One region of the Arthrobacter parietis genome, then DNA from elsewhere that is predicted to be linked to it. Evidence: riboswitches for the same ligand, from Rfam matches in the RefSeq annotation. Region 1 holds a riboswitch; each other region holds the start of a gene.
What was found. Region 1 has a riboswitch for S-adenosylmethionine ahead of ABFX19_RS07135 (ABC transporter ATP-binding protein). Riboswitches for the same ligand answer to the same signal wherever they lie in the genome.
Positions count from the first base shown of each region.

Region 2: it holds a riboswitch for S-adenosylmethionine, as region 1 does, so the genes downstream of both, metX (homoserine O-acetyltransferase MetX) here and ABFX19_RS07135 (ABC transporter ATP-binding protein) in region 1, are expected to answer to the same signal.
Region 3: it holds a riboswitch for S-adenosylmethionine, as region 1 does, so the genes downstream of both, ABFX19_RS02550 (rhodanese-like domain-containing protein) here and ABFX19_RS07135 (ABC transporter ATP-binding protein) in region 1, are expected to answer to the same signal.
Region 4: it holds a riboswitch for S-adenosylmethionine, as region 1 does, so the genes downstream of both, ABFX19_RS08420 (aminotransferase class V-fold PLP-dependent enzyme) here and ABFX19_RS07135 (ABC transporter ATP-binding protein) in region 1, are expected to answer to the same signal.

Region 1 is NZ_BAAAON010000001.1:1,499,916-1,504,095, reverse strand. Features, by position in the region: gene ABFX19_RS07150 (nucleoside/nucleotide kinase family protein) at 35-676, opposite strand; gene ABFX19_RS07145 (ThuA domain-containing protein) at 736-1,404, shown strand; gene map (type I methionyl aminopeptidase) at 1,401-2,177, opposite strand; SAM riboswitch class I at 2,274-2,371, shown strand; gene ABFX19_RS07135 (ABC transporter ATP-binding protein) at 2,377-3,201, shown strand; gene ABFX19_RS07130 (aliphatic sulfonate ABC transporter substrate-binding protein) at 3,334-4,180, shown strand, end outside.
Region 2 is NZ_BAAAON010000010.1:145,816-149,995, reverse strand. Features, by position in the region: gene ABFX19_RS15330 (alpha/beta hydrolase) at 1-733, opposite strand, end outside; gene metX (homoserine O-acetyltransferase MetX) at 789-1,976, opposite strand; SAM riboswitch class IV at 1,994-2,124, opposite strand; gene ABFX19_RS15320 (VOC family protein) at 2,460-3,101, shown strand; gene ABFX19_RS15315 (CPBP family intramembrane glutamic endopeptidase) at 3,146-3,934, opposite strand; gene hutI (imidazolonepropionase) at 4,055-4,180, opposite strand, start outside.
Region 3 is NZ_BAAAON010000001.1:541,741-545,920, forward strand. Features, by position in the region: gene pabB (aminodeoxychorismate synthase component I) at 1-567, shown strand, start outside; gene ABFX19_RS02540 (hypothetical protein) at 665-949, shown strand; gene ABFX19_RS02545 (aminodeoxychorismate lyase) at 975-1,829, shown strand; SAM riboswitch class IV at 2,105-2,230, shown strand; gene ABFX19_RS02550 (rhodanese-like domain-containing protein) at 2,237-2,770, shown strand; gene ABFX19_RS02555 (O-succinylhomoserine sulfhydrylase) at 2,859-4,064, shown strand.
Region 4 is NZ_BAAAON010000002.1:52,422-56,601, forward strand. Features, by position in the region: gene ABFX19_RS08415 (class I SAM-dependent methyltransferase) at 1-138, opposite strand, end outside; gene ABFX19_RS08420 (aminotransferase class V-fold PLP-dependent enzyme) at 231-1,529, opposite strand; SAM riboswitch class IV at 1,625-1,739, opposite strand; gene hisN (histidinol-phosphatase) at 1,810-2,634, opposite strand; gene ABFX19_RS08430 (cold-shock protein) at 2,846-3,049, opposite strand; gene rsgA (ribosome small subunit-dependent GTPase A) at 3,224-4,180, opposite strand, start outside.

The sequences.
Region 1 (4,180 bases):
CATCCCCGGCACCTTTGCGTTCGAACCCGACCGGCTACTCGACCCGAATCACCAGATCCGCTCGGTTCTTCGTCGCCTCGATCAATCGCGCGTTCGGTTCATCCACCCGCTCTACCCACTCCGCCGCCGCAGCCGGACTCTTTCCGAACAGGATGTGCCGCTGGATCAGCCGGTCCAGCCGCAGGTTCTCATCCTGCTCGCAGTACCAGACCTCAGTGCACTGAGCCTGGGCCTGCCGCCAGCCCGGGCGACCGAGCAGCAGGTAATTGCCCTCCGTGAGAATGGTGCGCACCGACGGATACACAGGGATCACGCCGGCAATGGGCTGCTCGATGGTGCGCTCGAAACCTGGGGCATACACTACAGAATCCCGCCGTCCACGAAGCCGCTTCAACAGAGCAGCATAGCCATGCTCGTCGAACGTCTCGGGTGCGCCCTTGCGTTCCAGAAGACCCAGGCGCGCCAGCTCCTGATCGGACAGATGGAACCCGTCCAAAGGAACATGGGCGAAGCGCTGCTGATCCGGGTCGGGTTTGTTCTGGTTCAGTGAAGCCATCAACTGCTCCGCCAAGGTTGTCTTGCCGACTCCCGGCGCGCCGACAATCCCAACAACCACGACGCCGGCCTCGCGCGCCGATATGCGCTCTATTCGATCAACAAGTTCCGACAGCGTCACCGTGCCATCCTGACATGTGACCCGGGTCGAGAACGCCGTTTATGGGCAGAATGGGTCCCATGACAACGGCACTCATCCTCAGCGGCACCGGCCGGTACGCGGACCCCTGGCACCCGTTCGCGGAAACTTCCGCGGCCATCGCGGACCTGCTCCGCGGTCACGGACTCACCGTAGAAACAGCCGACGACGTCGACACCACCCTCGGTAGCTTCCGTGACTCTGCTGCCTGGCCGGATCTGCTGGTGGTGAATGTCGGCCTCCCGCGGGACGGCGGCACTTCCCCCGGTACAGACGCCGCCCGTGATGGCCTGGACGCCTGGGAAGCCGGCGGCCGTCCGCTGCTCGCCCTGCACTCGAGCGCCACGAGTTTTGTCGATTCCGAGTCCTGGGAAGCGGCGCTCGGCGGACGCTGGGTACGCGACGTGTCCATGCACCCGGAGTACGGCGCGGCAACCATCCTGCTCGAGGGCTCCTTCCCCGTCGGTATTCCCGACTTCACTCTCGCCGACGAACGCTACAGCTGGCTGCGCACCTCACCGGACGTCGTCGTTCACGCCCGCCACGAACACGAGGGGCACTTGCACCCACTGGTGTGGTCGCTGGAGCGACAGGTTGAAACTGGACCGGCACGAAGCTTCTATGACGCGCTCGGGCACGACGCGGCGTCGTACTCCTCACCGGAACACCGCGAACTGATGAAGCGCGCGGTGGACTGGCTGCTTGGCTAGGTCTCTTGTCGCAGGGTCAGGATCTCCGCGCCATCGTCGGTGATCGCGATGGTGTGCTCACTGTGCGCGGTCCGGCAGCCCGTAGCGCTGCGGAGTGTCCACCCGTCGGCGTCGACTGCCAGTTCAGCGGTATCCGCCATGACCCATGGCTCCAGCGCCAGCAAAAGCCCCGGGCGCAGCACGTATCCCCTGCCGGGCCGTCCGGTGTTTGCCACGTGGGGATCCTGGTGCATTGTCGACCCGACGCCGTGACCGCCGAATTCCGTGTTGATCGGATATCCCGCGGCGCTGAGGACTGAACCAATGGCAGCGGAGATGTCGCCGATGCGCGCGCCTGGTCTGGCGGCGGCAATCCCGGCAGTCAATGCACGTTCGGTGGCATCAATCATCGCGACGCTCTCCGCCGGCTTTGACTCGCCAACGATGAAGCTGATGGCGGAGTCTGCGACGATTCCGCGCTGGGAGACGGCGAGGTCCAGGGAGAGCAGGTCGCCGTCGGCAAGCGAGTAGTCATGCGGCAGACCGTGGAGCACGGCATCGTTGACGGACGTGCAGATATAGGCGCCGAACGGGCCGCGCCCAAACGGCGGCTCGTAGTCGACGTAGCAGGACACCCCGCCTGCCTCAGCGATCATCTCTTTGGTCCACTGGTTGATCTCCAGCAGGTTTGTCCCGACCGTGCTGCGGCTCTTCACCGTCTGCAGAATGTTGGCGACCAGCGCACCCGCTTCCTTTGCCCTGGCCAACTCGCTCGCGTTCAGAATTTCAATCATGTAGATGACCCTCTCACGCTGCCGATGTCCGGCTGAAGCGTTCCTTTGTTACGACACATATTGCGCCGGACCCTTGCAAAAGCGTTTAGTGGAATTCCACCATCCCGAGCGGCCGAGAGACCTGGATCGTTGACGCCGCAGCAACCCTTACCTGCTTGCAGGAGAACGGGTGCTACTGCCAGGAGCGATGGAGTTATACATGAGCACCGTTCTTCGAGCGCACCGTACCCAGGCCATTTCCACTGATGGCAACCAGACACTGCCGCTGACTTTCTCTTCGTTGACCCGAAGTTTCGGGAGCGGAAGCGAGCAGCACGTGGTGCTTCGCGACGTGACCCTGGACGTTGAAGCAGGCGAGGTTCTCGCCATTGTGGGCGCCAGCGGTTGCGGGAAATCAACCCTCCTGCGAGCCGCGGCAGGACTGGACGCTCCCACCAGCGGTGCGGTACTCATCGACAGCACAGCAGTGGACGGGATCGATCCCCGCTGCGCCGTCGCGTTCCAGGAACCCCGACTCCTCCCCTGGCTCTCGCTGCGCGAGAACGTTGCTATCGGCCTGCCCAGGGAAACCAGTTCCGCCGCGGGCAAGGCGAAGGTGGAGGAGCTTTTGGGCCTCGTGGAACTCGACGGGTTCGCCGGCCACCGGCCCCGCGAAGTGTCCGGAGGCATGGCACAGCGGGCATCGCTGGCACGTGCACTGGCACGCAACCCGGGCGTCCTGCTCCTCGACGAACCCTTCGGCGCACTCGATGCCCTGACGCGGCTGAAGATGCAGGACCTCCTGCTGCGTATCCACCAAACCACCCCGACCACGGTCCTGCTGGTCACCCATGATGTTGACGAAGCGCTGCAGCTCGCCGACCGGGTGATCGTTCTCGCGAAGGAGCCTGACGTCCAGGGTGCAACCATCAGCCGCGTGCTGGAGGTTCCGGGCGACCGTCCGCGCGACCGCGGCTCAGCCGAACTTGCCGCGCTACGCAGTTCGCTGCTGAGCAGCCTCGGCGTCGACAGCCACCAGCACTAACCGCGCGCCTGCGGCCAGTTCGCAGCGCCGTATCCCAGCGCGTGCGGCGCCCACCGTGCCGCCATGTTGCGCCGACACCCCCAAGAACAAGCCCCCTACACCCGTCCCACGCACTCTCCGAAAAGGATCACCATGAAGAGCACCGCACGTTTTCAGTTCGCCGCCACCGCCGCAATCGCCGCCCTCGCCCTTAGCGGCTGCGTTGCCGGGGAAAACGCCGACGGCTCAGTCGGCGAAGCCGCAGCCGCGACCGGCGGAGAACTCACGGTGGACTTCGCCACCTACAACCCGCTGAGCCTCATCATCAAGGACCAGGGCTGGCTCGAGGCCGAGTTGGAAGATGAGGGCGTAACGGTCAAATGGGTCCAGTCCGCCGGATCGAACAAGGCCAACGAACTGCTCCGCTCCGGCGAAGCTGACGTCGCCTCAACGGCCGGTTCGGCAGCGCTGATGGCCCGCGCCAACGGCTCCCCCATCAAGACCATCGACATCTACTCACAGCCCGAATGGTCCGCACTGGTCACAACGGCGGATACGGGTATCGAATCCGCGGAGGATCTCCGCGGCAAGTCCATCGCCGCCACCAAGGGCACCGACCCCTACTTCTTCCTGCTCCAGTCACTGGCAGAGCACAACGTTGACCCGAGCGAAGTGACCATCCAGAACATCCAGCACGCCGATGGCTGGGCCGCCCTCAACACCGGCTCGGTGGACGCCTGGTCCGGCCTCGATCCCATCATGGCCGCAGCCGAAGAAGACGGCGCCGAGCTGTTCTACCGCAACGTGGACTTCAACACCTACGGCTTCCTCAATGCCACCGAGTCCTTCCTGGAGGAAAGCCCTGAGCTCGCCCAGGCCGTGGTCAACGCCTATGAGAAGGCACGCCAGTGGGCTCAGGAGAACCCGGAGGAAACCGCAGCGATCCTCGCCGAGGTTGCGGGCATTGAAGAATCCGTGGCCACCAAGGTCATCACCGAAC
Region 2 (4,180 bases), on a different contig from region 1:
CGCCGGGCACCACCATCTGCAGAAATTCCCGCACATGTCCCAGTTCCTGTGCGTTGATGCTGTGGTACATGCCCGCGTAGAGCACCTTGGTGAGCTTGGTGTGGCGGTTCAGCCAGCCGTGGGTGAACTCGATTCGATCGGCGGGAATGACCGGGTCTTCCTGATCCCGGCCCCAGAAGAACGGCACTGGCTTCGCAACAAGCGCGCTGTCGTTGAAGAACGTGCTGCCGTCGGTCGGCACAACAAACCCTGAGAGCCCGACGACGGCCGCGTAGTCTGCGGGCCGGGCACGCAGCATGGAGCTTGCCACTGCCATGCCCATCGAGAAGCCGAGCAGGGTGACGCTCGAGTGCGACTGCTTGATGGAGTCGACCCAGTCAATGACGTCCTGGACGGCGGCGGTGACCTTGTCGACCGAATAGGCGGCGTCCTGCATCAGCGGGAACCAGGTGAAACCTGCTCCCAGGGCGACCGGCGCACGTACGGATGCCACGGTGAACTCGTCGGGCAGGAAGTCGAGGATACCCATGAGGTCTTCCTCGTTGGCCATGTGTCCGTGCAGCAGCACCAGGAGCGGCGAGCCGGAGCGCTCGTCTTCGGGCTTCGACCAGACGACAGTCGGTGCGGTCGAGGCCGGGCCGGTCCCGGGCCCGGTCTCGGGGGCGGAGGCGGAGGCGGAGGAGGAGGCGGAGGAGGGCGCAGCAGAACCGTCAGTCGAGGAAAAATTCGTCATAGCTCCATAGTGGCATGTTGAACTGTGCCGGCTGCGTGCTGCGGCAGGCTGCGACTCAGCCCGCGCGCAACCGTAGCGCTGAGGCGCTCTCCTTGACATCGCCGTCGTCGGTGTTGCTATAGAACGCTGCTGCCAGCGCGGGCTCAAGCTGCGCAATCTCGGTGAGGAAGGCATCGTGGCCGATGGGAGATTCAATGGTGTGGACGGCAACGTTCCCGGGCAATGCGGACGCCAGTTCAACGGACTGGCGAGGCCAGTAGAGGCGATCCGAATCCACCGCCGCGACGAAGAACTCTGCCGAGGCAGCTGCGAGTGCAGTGCTGAGGCTCCCCCGGTCACGGGCAACGTCGTGGCTCATGAGCGCTTCAGTGAGGATGACGTAGCTGTTGGCGTCAAACCGCCGGACCAGCTTTTCCGCCTGATGGTCCAGGTAGCTCTCCACCTGGTAGCGGCCGCGCCCGCCCGGCACCGACGACCCAAAAGGCTCTTCCATACCCTGCGCTGCCCGACCGAACCGGTGTACGAGTTCCGCCTCCGAACGGTAGGTGATGTGCGCGATGCGCCGGGCAAGGCCCAACCCATCCTCGGGACCGGCGCTTCCGTAGTAGTCGCCGCCGGTGAACCGCGGGTCGAGGCGAATGGCCTGCACCTGGGCCTGCGCGAAGGCGATCTGCTCCGCGGTGCTCGCTGCTCCGCACGCGATGACGGCGCACCGTTGCACCCGCCCGGGATAGGTGACAGCCCACTCAAGAGCCCTCGCGCCTCCCATTGACCCACCCAGCACGGAGTGCCAGGAGGAGATGCCCAGCAGGTCTGCGAGCAGTGCCTCGGCACGCACGGAATCGCGGATGGTGACGAAGGGGAAACGCGAACCCCACGGCTTGCCCTCCGGATCAAGCGACGCCGGCCCCGTGGATCCGTAACAGCCGCCCAGCATATTGATGGACACCACGAAGTAGCGGTTCGTGTCGATGGTTCTGCCCGGACCCACCAACCCGTCCCACCAGCCATCCTCGGAGGACTCGCCCCGCGCTACATGTGAGCTGCCGGTGAGTGCGTGCTCGATCAGCACCGCATTGGAGGCATCGGCATTGAGCGTGCCCCAGGTCTCGTAGGCGAGGACGACATCGGGCAAATGGCCGCCTGTTTCCAGCGCCAACGGGCCAATCCGGAACCGTTGCACGACGACGCCGTCAACCAGCCCCGCTTCCGGCTGCGGAACCGCTGTGGTGATGCCTGTCAAAACCCTGCCGCCTCACTGAATCGCGCTTGCTCCTGCACTGCATGCAGGGCCTGGTCTTCACCCGGGGCACCCCGCCGCGAGGGAGGGTTGCCGGACAGCAAGCCGGGGCTGATGGCGGGTGGAACCTGCCGCACTGTCACTCGTTACCTCGTATTAGGAAACCTGACCAGCGCGGGTGAGGGCAACTTGTGTGACTCGCCGTGAAATGAAGCCGGCTGGCGTAGTAGCCGTGAAAGGCGCGCGTGCGGCAGAGGATGCTTGAGTGGGGCCGTTCGGCGTCTATGGGAAAACGGTCGGCCCCACTCAAGGGGGACACCCAGTGGGCGTCCCTGGCAGGAAACTCCGGCGGTCTCGGAACCGGGCTCCCTGTGTGAAGCAACTATCCGGCTCTGACCTTGGGTTTTGCTTGGAACATCGTCGCCCGCGGTGTGACTTAGGTAACCCTTAGTCGAGGCCTCCATCACAAAGTGCCAAAATGGGGCCATGCGCCTGGATCATGTGTCTTATGCCTGCGAACCTGACGGACTGACTGCTACTGCGGAACGGATTTCCGACGCCCTCGGAGTTGAATTCGTGAAGGGTGGAATCCACCCGCGGTTTGGCACCCGCAACATGATTTTTCCGTTGGTCAACGGCCAGTACCTCGAGGTAGTCGAGGTCCTTGACCACCCAGCCTCGGACAAGGCTCCATTTGGCCAGGCGGTGCGGGCACGGTCCGAGGCCGGCGGCGGCTGGATGGGCTGGTGCGTAGCCGTTGATGACCTCGCCCCGTTCGAGGACCGCCTTGGCCGCAGCGCCGTCCCCGGTAACCGCAAATTCCCGGACGGGCAGGAGCTGACCTGGCAGCAGATCGGCATCAAGGGCCTCATCGCTGACCCTCAGGTCCCCTACATGATCCGCTGGGATGAAGGCACGGAGTCCCTCCACCCATCCCAGGCGCGCACCGCGTCCGTGCGCCTCAGCGCGCTCACCATCGCCGGGTCGGCAGAGCGCGTCACAGAGTGGCTCGGAACGCCCGTCACCCACCCGTTGGACGACGTCGACGTCGAGTGGATCGCCCCCAACGGCACGCCCGGCATCATGTCGGTAGCGTTCGAAACCCCGAAGGGTGCGGTCCGGATCTAATTGGTTCTTTCGGACGCTGGTTCCCCAGGCCGCGTGGCCGGGGGTTAGCTTCCGATGCCGATAGCCGGGCCGAAGAGCGCGAAGCCGACAAAGCCTGCAATGTCCAGCAGCGCATGCGCTATCACCAGGGGCATCACCCGCTTGGTGCGCGTGTAGGCGTAGCCGAAGATCAGCCCCATGATCACGTTCCCGATGAACGGGCCGATCCCCTGGTACAGGTGATAGCTCCCTCGCAGGAGCGCCGAAGTCACAATAATCACCGGGACTGACCAGCCCAGTTCCCGGAGCCGCTCAAAGAGGTAGCCCACCACAATGACCTCTTCGAGCACCGCGTGACGGATCGCCGAGAGCACCAGCACAGGCAGCGTCCACCAGTAGGTGTCGAGCGCCGTCGGGATGATCGCAGTGGTAAGCCCCAGTGCCCGGCCCGCGGCGTACACCCCGAGCGTTCCCACCCCGATCACCGCGGCCAGCCCCACTCCCAGACCGAAGTCGACCTTCGGTTTGCTGAAGGTGAAGCCAATCCGGCGGAAGGCCGACTTCCCCGGCTGGGTGAGCAGGAACAGCACAAGCACCACGGGAACCAGCGCAAAGAAGATTCCCAGCAGCTGGTAGGTGAGATCGAAGTACTGCCGGTTGTCCAGAACCGGATTGAGCCTGGTGGTCTGCGCAGCCAGCGGCGCACGGGTCAGCTTGTCGATCAACTCCACCACCGCGTAAACCCCGGCCTGGCCGAGGGACAGACCAAGGACAATCAGGATTTCCGCTTTGATCCTCTTCCGGCGGGCGGTCGGGGATAACGACGACGGCTGGCTGGTTTTGGCGGTTGGCATGCCTTCATGGTGCCGTACGCTTCGGTGCTTGCCAAAGCGTACAAAAACGGTTCCCCGGGAAGTTTTTGTCGCCTATCTGCTGTTCTGAGCGTCGTGAAACAGCAACTAGGCGACAAAAACTCAACGGAGGCGCTGCCCGGCGCGCCACACCGCATGGGTCAGCTGCATCCCCGGACGGTAAGCCAGGTGGGTTGCGGACGGTGCGTCCAGCAGTTGCAGGTCCGCGCGGTGTCCGACAGCGAGCGA
Region 3 (4,180 bases), 960 kb from region 1:
AAAGGAACCCGGCGCCGCTCCCCGGACCCAGCCCAAGACGCCGCCCTCCAGGAGGATCTGCGCACCAGCACGAAGGACCGGGCAGAGAACATCATGATTGTGGACCTGCTCCGCAATGACCTCTCCCACCTTGCAGTCCCCGGCACCGTGACGGTGACCCGGTTGTGCGACATCGAGACCTATGCAACCGTTCACCAGATGGTGAGCACCATCGACGCCCGGCTCCGGCCCGGTTCCTCCCGTGCCGAAGCCGTTGCGGCCGCATTTCCTGCCGGCTCAATGACGGGTGCGCCGAAGATCAGCACCATGGCTATCCTGGACCGGCTCGAGGAAGCACCCCGCGGCGTCTACGCCGGCGCCGCCGGCTACTTTTCCCTCGATGGGGCGGCGGATCTCGCCGTCGTCATCCGCACTCTCGTGCTGGAGGACGACGACGGCGGCACCCGCCTCACACTCGGAGTGGGCGGCGCGATCACTGCGGATTCCGACCCCGCCGAGGAGTGGGACGAGGTCCGGACGAAGGCGTTCGGGGTGCTGTCTGCGCTTGGTTCGAGCTTCCCCAGCTGACGCTGCGATCGAGCGGTTCGCTGAGCGGGCCTTTCGTCCACTTGGCGTCTGTGGAAGCATGGGACGCCCGAGGAAAGTGCAACGAAGGAGAACGGTCATGACTAGCTCCAACGATGAAAACACGCCCAACCTGAACGACGTTCCGGAGCCGGATAACGAGTTCCTTCCCAATCGCATCCATCAGGGCCATGCGGGGCAGCCTGAACGCCTCGATGACGATGCCCTGGCGGCCGCAACGGAGCAGGAACGGGTCGACGCCGGTCTCATCGACTACGCACCGGACCAGGTTCCGGACGCTGCCGATCCCCTCCCTGCGGAAGCTTCCGATGAAGCAGACTTTGCCCAGCGCGGGCTGAACGAGGACAACGACACGAGCTCCTGACCTGCCCGGTCACTATGCTGATCGCATGACTGTTCTGGTGTTCCTCGACCCCGCCCGTCCCGACGGCCGCATAGCTGACGCAGCACAGCCGCAGCTGATGGTTACCGACACCGGGATCACGCGGGGTGACGGCATCTTCGAAACAATGCTCGCGGTCAACGGCGCTCCCCGGAAGCTGCAGGCCCACCTCGCCCGGCTGGCGACGTCCGCCGATGCGCTGGAACTGAAGGTTCCGTCGTCGGACGTGTGGGAACGCGCCATCACCACCGCGCTGGCGGCAGCCGACGACGATGGCGAACTCGTGGTCAAACTCGTCGCCACCCGGGGCGAACCAGAGGCGGGAGCCACCGCGTGGGTCCAGGTGTCCGCCGTACCGGTCGGGTTGCGCGGCCAGCGGCTGTCGGTCCTCCTGCTTGACCGCGGCTATGACAGCACGGTTGCCCAGCGTGCTCCGTGGCTGCTGATGGGCGCGAAGACCCTTTCCTACGCGGTGAACATGGCGGCGGTCCGCTATGCGCGCTCGCACGGCGCCGACGATGTCATCTTCACCTCGTCTGACGGCAAGGTCCTCGAGGGCCCGACGTCGACAGTCCTGATCGCGCAGGTCATCGACGGCGTCAAGCACCTCATCACGCCGCAGCTTGAGAGCGGGATCCTCCCCGGCACCTCGCAGGGCGCACTGTTTGCGGCGGCCCGTGAGGCAGGTTGGGATTTGGGTTACGGACCGCTCGTGCCGGAAGACCTGTTCGAGTCTGACGGCGTTTGGCTGATCTCGAGCGTCCGTCTGCTCGCCGAGGTCGAGTCCATCGACGGAAAGCCGGTGACGCTTTCGCCCGAGTTGACCGCGGAGTTGAGCGGTCTCATAGCGTCCGTCTCCTAGCCCGAGCGCCCGTCCCCCAGCCCGACCGCCCGTTCCCTGGCCCACTCGTCCGTTCCCTGGTCCAACCGCAAAAGTGCCGGGAATTCGCAGGATCGTGGGGACATCCCCACGAACCTGCCACGCATCGGCACTTTTGGCTCAGGCCTGCCACGCATCGGCGCTTTTGGCTCGGACCTGCCACGCCCCGGCGCCTTTGGCCCGAGTACCACGGGCGTTACCGCACGTTACGGCCCGGCATGGCAGGCATGGCGCCGCCGGTGCTACGTTCATTCCGGAGTAACGAGTGCCAGCGCCAAGCCCTGACTTGCTGGACGGCAACCCTCTTTCACGGCGGGGTGCCTCAGGTGACTACTCGGCACAACGATCACATCCCATGATCACCAGCGTGCACAGCGTGAGGAGACACAATGGCACTGCATTCCAACCCCCATCCCCCGGCGAATTCCCGGCCCGGCAACGGCTATGCCGGCAACATCACCGCACGTGATGCGGTGGAACGCGTCAGCAAGGGCGCCGTGCTGGTGGATGTCCGCACTGTCGAGGAATGGCGGAGCGTCGGCGTTCCCGACCTCACCGACGCCGGGACCGTCCCCCTCTTCCTCGAGTGGACGCGCTCCGACGGCAGCCGTAACGTCTCCTTCCTCAACCAGCTGAACGGGCTCAAGGGCCGCGAACTGCTTTTCCTGTGCCGTTCCGGCGTCCGTTCTGTGGCAGCAGCACAGAATGCCACCGCCGCCGGTCACACTGCCTACAACGTGCTGCACGGATTTGAGGCCGACGGCGGCTGGCGCTCCAGCGGCCTCGCCACCACAGTGCATGCAGAAGAAGCCCCAGAGAGCACGGATACGACAGATCACGCAACGACCACAGGACAGACCGCGATCACAGAACGGACCGGCGCTGCCCGTTCGGCAACGGACCGTGGCGACGCCCGTGAATGAGCACACGCCAGTAAGTGAGCCCGCGCCGTCGTCGTTCTCTCCGGCGGCCAGCCGTGAGCCCATCGCGGGGAACGGCGGCTACCCCCGAATCCAACGCCCGGATGACGACGGCGCTGCCTGGTCACCCGATACCCTCGCGGTACGCGGGGGGCTGGCACGGTCCAACTTCGAGGAGACGTCCGAGGCGCTCTTCCTGAACTCGGGCTTTGTGTATTCCTCTGCTGCGGCGGCGGAGGCAGCCTTCACCGGGGACGTCGACCGCTTTGTATACTCCCGGTACGGCAACCCGACTGTCGCCATGTTCCAGGAGCGGCTTCGCCTGCTCGAGGGTGCGGAGGCGTGCTTCGCCACAGCCAGCGGCATGTCTGCCGTCTTCACCGCGCTCGGTGCCCTCCTGGCCTCGGGCGACCGCGTTGTTGCCTCACGCAGCCTCTTCGGCTCGTGCTTCGTCATCCTCAACGAGATTCTGCCGCGCTGGGGTGTGGAGACTGTCTTCGTGGACGGCTGGGACCTCGGCCAGTGGCAGGAAGCACTGAGCATTCCCACCACGGCGGTCTTCTTTGAGTCGCCGTCCAATCCGATGCAGGAGATCGTCGATATCCGGGCGGTCGTTGAGCTCGGCCACGCGGCCGGTGCGCAGGTCGTCGTCGACAATGTCTTCGCCACACCGCTGCTGCAGCGGTGTACGGAACTGGGTGCCGACGTCGTCGTCTATTCCGGCACCAAACACATCGACGGGCAGGGCCGGGTGCTGGGCGGCGCGATCCTCGGCCGCAGGGAGTTCATCGAGGGTCCGGTGAAGACACTCATGCGGCACACCGGGCCCGCGCTGTCGTCATTCAATGCCTGGACCCTCCTCAAGGGACTGGAAACCCTTTCCCTGCGGGTGAACCACTCCTCGTCCTCGGCGCTGACCCTCGCCCGCTGGCTTGAAGCCCAACCGGCTGTGAACTGGGTCCGTTACCCGTTGCTCGAATCGCACCCGCAGTTTGATCTCGCTGCCGCCCAGATGACAGCCGGCGGCACGGTGGTGACCTTTGAACTGGATGCACCCGAGGGAAAGGCGAAGGAGCGCGCCTTTGCGCTGCTCGATGCCCTGAAAGTCATCGATATCTCCAATAACCTGGGCGATTCAAAGACGCTGATCACCCACCCTGCTACCACCACACATCGCGCCATGGGTCCAGGAGGGCGTGCCGCAATCGGCTTGACCGACGGCGTCATCCGGCTCTCGGTGGGCCTTGAAGACGTAAGCGACCTGCAGACTGATCTGGGCAAGGCACTCACTTCCTGACGTCTGGGTAGCCTCACTCCGTAACCCAAACGATCGTCCAAGGTTTCCCCAAGAAGGCAGGAGCAATCTTGCTGCTGAGGCACACATCGAGTACGTAGTCTGGGCGGGCGTTTTCA
Region 4 (4,180 bases), on a different contig from region 1:
TCCGGCGGGTATGAGCCAGTCCACGCTGTCTTGGGGGTAGCCCGGACGCACGCGCTCGTAGCGGTCACTTTCCTGCAGGTAGCCCCGCGCCAATTCACGACGGCGGTGTTCGGCGAGGCGCGGACCTCCAACACCCATGTTGGGAACTCCTCGCATGACGGGTACGGAACCCGTCAATTAAAGCACCCGGTTGAAGGCGGCGTCGTGCCGAGGAAGTGCGGTCGCAGCGCTCAGTCGGTTGTGCAGGGCGCGGCGCCGGCAGTTCCCGGCGTGGGCGGAGCCCAGTCAGGGAAAGGGCGGGTCTCGACCGCGGGCACCCAGCGCCCGGCGTCGACCGCATAGTCAGTCCCCAGTCCATCCCGAAGAAGCGAGCGCAAACCGGTCAACAGCCTGTCGACGTCGTCCTGCCGTGATCCGAGCCCGAAACTCGCCCGTAGCGAACCTGACGGCAGGCCCAGCCGCTTCAGCAGCGGATGAGCGCAAAACTTCCCGTCCCGCAGTCCAACCCCGTGTTCTGCAGACAGATATGCGGCGACCAGCCCGGCGTCGTAACCGTGGACAGAGAAGTTCACTACGCCGATCGCATCGGTGCTGTCAGCGAAGATGCGGTGAACTGCTATGCCGGGAAGGTTGGAGAGCCCTTCCACGAGGGCATCCCGCAGCTCTGATTCATGCGCAAGCCAGGCCGGTTCATCCAACCCAGCGATGGCCTCTGTTGCCTTCGCCAGCGCGGCTGCACCGAGCACATTCGGTGACCCGCCCTCATGGCGCGCGGAACCGGTTGCCCAGGACACCGAGTCCACTTTCACAGTCTTCACTGCGCCGCCTCCGGCGAGGTGGGGCCTTCCGGAATCGAGCCAGTCGCCTCTACCGACCAGGACGCCCGCGCCGAAAGGCGCATACAGTTTGTGGCCCGAGAAGGCCGCGTAGTCGATACCGTCGCGGAGCAAATCCAGCCGCCGGTGGGGAGCGAGCTGAGCCGCGTCGACGACGATCCGCGCGCCGTGCGCATGAGCCGCCGCTGCGAACCGGCCGATGGGCAGAACTTCTCCGGTGACATTCGACGCACCGGTTACAGCAAGCAGGCTGATTCCTCCGGATGCCAATTCCTCTTCCACAGCGGCGAGCGTTTCCTCGATGGTTCCCGCGGCGACCAGCCCGCGATGGGGAAGCTGCAGCCAGGGCAGCAGATTGGCATGGTGTTCCACGTCGAGGTAGAGGACCTCACCGTCCTCCGGCAGGCATCCAGCCAGGAGGTTCAGCGAATCGGTGGTGTTGCGGGTGAAGATGACCGCATCATCTTCCCGGCCGCCGACGAAGTTCCGCACAGTCCTTCGTGCATTCTCGTAGAGCGAGGTGGAGATCTGCGATGCGTACCCGGCGCCCCGGTGCACACTCGCATAGTAGGGAAGCACGCTCTGCACATAGTCATTGACCTGCTGCAGCGCCGGCGTTGAAGCGGCATAGTCCAGGTTGACGTAACGGACGGCAGTGCCGTCCACCAGCGGCGCCTGCAGCTCAGCGCCCATCACGGACGCCAGCGGTGCAGCGGAGAGTTCGTTCTCAAGAAGTGCGTTGCTCACAGGAGGTACCCCACGTAGGTTCAGGGGACCTGCTTCACCAGGCCCCGCGCTTGCCGAACCACGTTCTGGCCCGGCCAGGTCGTCACCCGGGGCACCCCGCCGCGGAAGGAGGGTTGCCGGCCAGCAAACCGGGGTTTAACGCTGACACTCGTGACCTAGGAATCCAGACTAAAGCAGGCCGGGAATATCCGGTCCTTGTGTTACGCGTTGGTGTTAAGCGACCACGTCAGACGCCGGTACCTTCCTGAAGCAGATCGTCCAGCGAGGGGTTCAGTCGCTTCAGGACATCATTGTGAAGTGTGCTGTTGGTTGCCAGCGCGTTGCCTCCGAAGGGTCCGTCGGAGCCTTCGAGTGACGTGAAGCGACCGCCGGCTTCCGTGACGATGGGTACCAGCGCGGCCATGTCATACAGGTTCAGCTCAGGTTCGCAGGCGATGTCCACAGCGCCTTCGGCGACAAGGCAGTAGGACCAGAAGTCACCGTAGGCGCGTGTACGCCACACGGATTCGGTGAGCGATACGAATTCGTCAAAGTTGCCGCGCTCTTTCCAGCCGGACAGGTTCGAGTAGGAGAGCGAGGCGTCTTCCAGCCGGGATACGCTCGAAACCCGGAGCCGGCTGGCTGCCGCGAGAGACTTACCCATGAACGCACCGGTGCCCGTTGCAGCCCACCAACGCTTTCCGAGCGCGGGGGCGCTCACAACACCGACGACAGGCCGGCCCTCGTCCACCAATGCAATGAGGGTAGCCCATACCGGTACGCCCCGGACGAAGTTCTTGGTTCCGTCAATAGGATCGATGATCCAGCGCCGCGAGCCGGCGCCGCTGCTGCCGTACTCCTCACCGAGTACGGCATCGCGCGGACGCGCACGCGAGAGTTGCCCGCGGATAGCCTCTTCCGCCGATTTGTCCGCATCCGTGACCGGGGTGAAGTCCGGCTTGGTTTCGACCGCCAGATCCAGCGCCTTGAACCGGGACATGGTCTGGTCGTCTACGGAGTCGGCCATTACATGGGCAAGGCGGAGGTCATCGTTGTAGCTCTGGAGGTTCATACTTTCAACCTATATGGTCAGGGTGCACAGATGCGGGAGGTCCCGATGCGGACGCGCTCAGCGCTGGGCTACGATCGGTTCACGCACGCACAGGAACGGGTGTCATTGAACGGTGTGCTGTTAAACGCAAGAAAGGGGACACCGGCCGAAGCCGATGTCCCCTTTCTTGAAGCGCTAGATCTTGAAGCGCTGAAACTTAGAGAACGGAGACTTAGAGAACGGAGATGTTCTCAGCCTGGGGGCCCTTGGGGCCCTGGGTGGTCTCGAAGCTGACCTTCTGGTTCTCCTCAAGCGAGCGGAAGCCGCCGGAGTTGATTGCGGAGAAGTGAGCGAAAACGTCAGCGCCGCCGTCGTCAGGAGCGATGAATCCAAAGCCCTTTTCAGCGTTGAACCACTTGACTGTACCTGTTGCCATTTTTTTATTCCTTGAGTGTGAGGATCCCCCCGTACTTCGGGGTTCCTGTCGCGGTGTTCATTTCGCCTGCAAAAAAAGCTTTCGAACTCCGGAGAGAAATCAAGGCTTAACATTCGTGCGCAACACAACAACTCTGTTCAGTCTAGCAGGCAATCGGCGCCGTAGTCACATCACTCACTGCATCCCCAGCTCCTTGGCACCCTGGGAAGGTTCGACGCCCGCCCCGAGAAGCCGGCGCAGCGAAGACAGGCGCACCGGACCGGATTCGCCGGCAGCGCCCGACGCGACCCAGCCGTCCAGTCCGCAGTTGACGGCGGCGGCATCGTGGCGGCAGCCCCGCTCGCAGTCCTCGGTGCCGGGTGCAAGATCCGGGAAGGCGGCGAGGATGCGGTCGGCCTCGACATGGGCAAGGCCGAAGGAACGAATGCCCGGAGTGTCGATAATCCACGTACCGGGTGCTGAGTCTGCAGCTTTGAGGGCATAAGCCGATGAGGAGGTATGGCGCCCCCGCCCGGTGACCGCGTTCACTCCGCCCGTCGCCCGATTGGCTCCGGTGAGCGCGTTCACCAGCGTCGACTTGCCCACGCCGGAGTGACCGAGCAGTACGCTCACTCTGCCGTCCAAAAGCTCCTTCAACTGCTCGACGGCGCCGGGCGCGAGGAGCGCTGAGGCGCCGGTAGCGGATGTGGTTTCCACCGCGTCCGGTGTGGACGCAGTCTGGCTGGTGATGATGAGCAGGTCAAGATGTTCGTAGTTCGCCAGCAGATCCGACGGATCCTTCAGGTCTGCTTTGGTGACACAGAGGAGGGGCTGAATACCGGCGTCGTAGGCGGCCACCAGCGCGCGGTCGATGAACCCCGTGCGCGGCTCCGGATTCGCGGCCGCAACCACGATCACCAACTGGTCGGCATTGGCAACCACAGCGCGTTCCACGGGATCGGTGTCATCCGCGCTGCGGCGAAGCAGCGTGCGTCTTTCCTGAATTCGGACCAGCCGGGCGAGAGTGTCCGGTTCACCGCTGACATCTCCCACCAGCGCCACCAGATCTCCGGCGACGACGGGGGACCGCCTGAGTTCCCGTGCCCGGGCGGCAATGACAACCCGCTCTGCGTTGGTGTCCTCATCCACAAC